2 regions of the Mycolicibacterium llatzerense genome follow, and region 1 is predicted to be linked to the other one. Evidence: riboswitches for the same ligand, from Rfam matches in the RefSeq annotation. Region 1 holds a riboswitch; the other holds the start of a gene.

Evidence for each region. Region 1 has a riboswitch for glycine ahead of gcvP (aminomethyl-transferring glycine dehydrogenase). Riboswitches for the same ligand answer to the same signal wherever they lie in the genome.
Region 2: it holds a riboswitch for glycine, as region 1 does, so the genes downstream of both, gcvP (aminomethyl-transferring glycine dehydrogenase) here and gcvP (aminomethyl-transferring glycine dehydrogenase) in region 1, are expected to answer to the same signal.

What each region holds. Positions count from the first base shown of each region.
Region 1 is NZ_LXOV01000012.1:153,567-155,964, forward strand. It holds gene A7G45_RS15630 (MerR family transcriptional regulator) at 29-655, shown strand; glycine riboswitch at 780-877, shown strand; gene gcvP (aminomethyl-transferring glycine dehydrogenase) at 1,038-2,398, shown strand, end outside.
Region 2 is NZ_LXOV01000012.1:413,366-415,763, reverse strand. It holds gene speB (agmatinase) at 1-832, shown strand, start outside; glycine riboswitch at 870-961, shown strand; gene gcvP (aminomethyl-transferring glycine dehydrogenase) at 1,118-2,398, shown strand, end outside.

The sequences.
Region 1 (2,398 bases):
TTAGTTCGATCGGCGAGAGGATCAGGCAGTGGGCGACGACACGCCACGTCAAGAGCAGTTGGACCTGACGACCAACGGCGTGCCTGAGCAGGCCGCCCCGACGCCGGCTCCGATGCCGGTGCAGGCAGGCCTGTTCCCTGATGAATCCGTGCCCGACGAACTGGTCGGCTACCGCGGGCCGAGCGCCTGCCAGATCGCCGGCATCACCTACCGCCAGCTGGACTACTGGGCGCGTACCTCGCTGGTCGTCCCGTCGATCCGCGGCGCGGCCGGCTCCGGCAGCCAGCGCCTGTACTCGTTCAAGGACATCCTGGTCCTCAAGATCGTCAAGCGCCTGCTCGACACCGGCATCTCGCTGCACAACATCCGCGTCGCGGTCGATCACCTGCGCCAGCGCGGTGTCCACGACCTGGCCAACATCACGCTGTTCTCCGACGGCACCACCGTCTACGAGTGCACCTCCGCCGAAGAGGTCGTCGACCTGCTGCAGGGCGGTCAGGGCGTGTTCGGCATCGCGGTCTCGGGTGCCATGCGCGAGCTGACGGGCGCCATCGCCGACTTCCCGGGCGAGCGGGCCGACGGCGGCGAGTCCATCGCCGCACCCGAGGACGAGCTGGCATCCCGGCGCAAGCAGCGCGACCGCAAGATCGGCTGAGGCCACTCACCAGCAGACATCGAACTGCCCCTTTCCCATGGAGAGGGGCAGTTTGCTTGGGGGCACCCCCTCTGGGGGACTATGAGCGGCCCGTGGCGAACCACCGGTAGACTGGCGCGCGCATCGACCCGACGCGGGAGAGTTCTGTGGCCGCCAGCCATGGACGCCGAAGGAGCAATACCTCTCCATCAACCTCTCAGGCCCCCGGACCGCGCCGGAGCCCGATGCCTCTGGAAAGCGGCGAGCTGTGCCTCGCCCGCCCATGGGGAAAGGCCGACCATCGTCGGGCCGAATCTCTCAGGCACCGACGACAGAGGGGGAGGAACCGCAAGCGGTTCGCCTGGCATGTCTGCCCCGAGCCTGAACGTCTGGAGAGGCCGTCATGACCGACAGCACGTCTCGTTCCTCTGCTGAGCACCACCAGCTTCGCTTCGTCGACCGGCACATCGGTCCGGACGCCGACGCGGTGGCCACCATGCTCGGGGTCATCGGCGTCGACTCCCTGGAAGAGCTCGCCGCCAAGGCACTGCCCGCGGGCATTCTCGACGCGCTGTCGGGCGCCGGACTGGCTCCCGGCCTCGACGAACTGAAGGCCCCGGCCACCGAAGAGCAGTCGCTGGCCGAGCTGCGCGCGCTGGCCGACACCAACACCGTCGCGGTGTCGATGATCGGCCAGGGCTACTTCGACACCCTGACCCCGGCGGTGCTGCGCCGCAACATTCTCGAGAACCCGGCCTGGTACACGGCCTACACGCCGTACCAGCCGGAGATCAGCCAGGGCCGCCTCGAGGCCTTGCTCAACTTCCAGACCATGGTCACCGACCTGACCGGCATGGAGATCGCCAACGCGTCGATGCTCGACGAGGCCACCGCCGCGGCCGAGGCGATGACGCTGATGCACCGCGCCGTCAAGGGCGACTGCCGCCGCCTGGCCGTAGACGTCGATGTCTACCCGCAGACCGCCGCCGTGCTGGCCACCCGCGCCGAACCGCTGAACATCGAGATCGTCACCGCCGACCTGCGCGACGGCCTGCCCGAGGGCGAGTTCTTCGGCGTCATCGCCCAGGTGCCGGGTGCCAGCGGTGCGGTCAATGATTGGTCCGCGCTGGTCACGCAGGCCCACGAGCGCGGCGCGCTGGTCGCCCTCGGTGCGGACCTGCTGGCGATGACGCTCGTCACCCCGCCCGGTGAGATCGGGGCCGACGTGGCCTTCGGCACCACGCAACGTTTCGGTGTGCCAATGGGATTCGGCGGGCCGCACGCCGGTTACCTGGCCGTGCACGGTAAGCACGCCCGTCAGCTGCCGGGCCGTCTGGTCGGCGTCTCTGTCGACGCCGACGGCGCCAAGGCCTACCGGTTGAGCCTGCAGACCCGCGAACAGCACATCCGCCGGGACCGGGCCACCAGCAACATCTGTACCGCCCAGGTCCTGCTCGCGGTGATCGCCGCGATGTACGCCAGCTACCACGGCCCGCGCGGGCTGACCGCGATCGCGCACCGGGTGCACGGCCACGCGCTGGCTGTGGCGATGGGCCTGAAGGAGGCCGGCGTCGAGGTGGTGCACGGCGCGTTCTTCGACACCGTCCTGGCCAAGGTGCCGGGTCGGGCCGAGCAGGTGCAGGCGGCCGCCAAGGAGCGCGGCATCAACGTCTGGCTGGTGGACGCCGACCACATCTCGGTGTCCTGCGATGAGGCGACCACCGCCGATCACGTCGACGCGGTGCTCGCCGCGTTCGGCGCGAC
Region 2 (2,398 bases), 260 kb from region 1:
ATTCGGCCCCATGGCGGTCCGGCAGGCGGCCCGCGCCCTGCGCCCCGGCTATCACGTCGAACTGGGCGTTGCCCCGGTGCAGGAGCTGCAGGTGGTCGACGCCGGCGACGTGGCCGTCACGCCGTACAACATCGAGGAGGCCTGCCAGCAGATTCAGGATCATGCCGCTGAGATCCTCCGCGGCGGGGACCGGCGCATCGTGTCCATCGGTGGTGACCACACCATCGCACTGCCGAATCTCCGTGCGCTGCATGCCAAACACGGTCCCGTCGCGCTGGTGCATTTCGACGCGCACCTGGACACCTGGGACACCTACTTCAACGCCCCGGTCACTCACGGCACCATCTTCCGGCGCGCATTCGAGGAAGGTCTGCTGATCGAGGACCACTCGATCCACGTCGGTATCCGAGGTCCGATCTACGACCAGATGGACCTGGTCGACGACGCGCGCATGGGCTTCAAGATCATCCGCGCCGGCGACCTGGACGTCATCGGTATCGACGCGGCCATCGATGTCGTGCGCCGCCGTGTTGCGGACGTGCCGGTGTACCTGTCCATCGACATCGACGTGCTCGACCCGGCATTCGCGCCGGGCACCGGCACGCCGGAGGCGGGCGGTCTCACGTCGCGCGAGCTGCTGAAGATGCTGCGCAAGATGACCGGGCTGAACATCGTCGGCGCCGACGTCGTCGAGGTGGCTCCGGCCTACGATCATGCCGAAATCACCTGTGTAGCAGCGGCAACGCTGGTGTTCGACATCGTGTCGCTGATGGCCGCCGGGGCGCGTACCGCCCTGCCCGTCAACGGCGAGGTTGCGAACGCCGTGACCTGACAGGCTACGATTGCCGCAGACAACTCAATACGCCGTCATACGCGCTGTGGGAGAACCTCCGGAAACGGAGGCGCCGTAGGAGCAACTCCTCCCCGGGAATCTCTCAGGCCCAAATACCGCAGCGTCGAGGCAACTCTGGAGAACAGCGCGGATCCGTCGATCCACGCTTACCGAAGGTGAACAGCGCGCACGCGCCAAAACTCTCAGGTGTCAGGACAGAGCGGGGAGGTGCTACCCAACGATGCGTCGAGCAGTTAGCGACGCCCCGCGAACCGGAGTCACCTCATGTCTGACCGCACTGCAATTACCAAGGCCCACAGCAGCTTTCGTGGCCGCCACATCGGACCCGACGCCGCTGCTCAGCAGCACATGCTCGCTGTCCTCGGATACTCGTCGCTCGATGATCTGATCGATGCGGCGGTGCCCGAACAAATCCGGTGCACCGAGGGTCTGCAGCTGCCGGCCGCCCGATCCGAGCAGCAGGTACTCGCCGCGCTGCGCGCCCTGGCGGAGCGCAATGAGACCCGTATCCAGATGATCGGCCTGGGGTACCACGACACCATCACGCCGCCGGTGCTGCGCCGCAACATGCTGGAATCGCCGGCCTGGTACACCGCCTACACGCCGTACCAGCCCGAGATTTCGCAAGGCCGGTTGGAAGCTCTGCTGACGTTCCAGACGGTCATCGAAGACCTCACGGCACTGCCGGTCGCCGGCGCGTCCCTGCTCGACGAGGCGACCGCGGTGATGGAAGCCGTGCTGCTGATGCGCCGGGCCAACAAGGCCTCGAAGTCCAATCGTGTTGTGCTCGATGCGGATTGCCTGCCGCAGACCCTCGCGGTGGTGCGCGGGCGGGCCGAGGCCGTGGGTATCGACGTAGTGCTCGCCGACCTGGCCGAAGGGCTGCCCGACGGAGATGCCTTCGGCGTCGTCTTTCAATCGCCGGGTGCCAGCGGCGCCGTTCGTGATCTCGCCCCGCTGATCGCGACGGCCCGCGAGCGCGGCATGTTCACCACCGTCGCCGCCGATCTGCTCTCCTTGACGCTGCTGACCGCCCCCGGCGAGCAGGGCGCAGACATCGCCGTCGGCTCGGCTCAGCGGTTCGGTGTGCCACTGTTCTTCGGCGGTCCGCACGCCGGCTACATGTCGGTCCGGTCGGGTTTGGAGCGCATGCTGCCGGGACGTCTCGTCGGTGTCTCGGTCGATGTCGACGGCAAGCCCGCCTACCGGCTGGCGCTGCAGACCCGCGAACAGCACATCCGCCGCGACAAGGCCACCAGCAACATCTGTACCGCCCAGGCGCTGCTGGCCAACGTCGCCGCGATGTACGCCGCCTACCACGGTCCGGAAGGGTTGCGCGCCATCGCAACTGAGGTGCACGGCCACGCCGTGTCGCTGGCCGCCGGCCTGCGGGCCGCCGGCCGGGAGATCGTCCACGACCACTTCTTCGACACCGTGCTGGTTCGGGTACCCGGTGAAGCGACCCAGCTCGTGGCGGCAGCCGACGACGCGGGGATCAACCTGCGCCTCGTCGACGCCGATCACGTCGCCATCGCCTGCGACGAG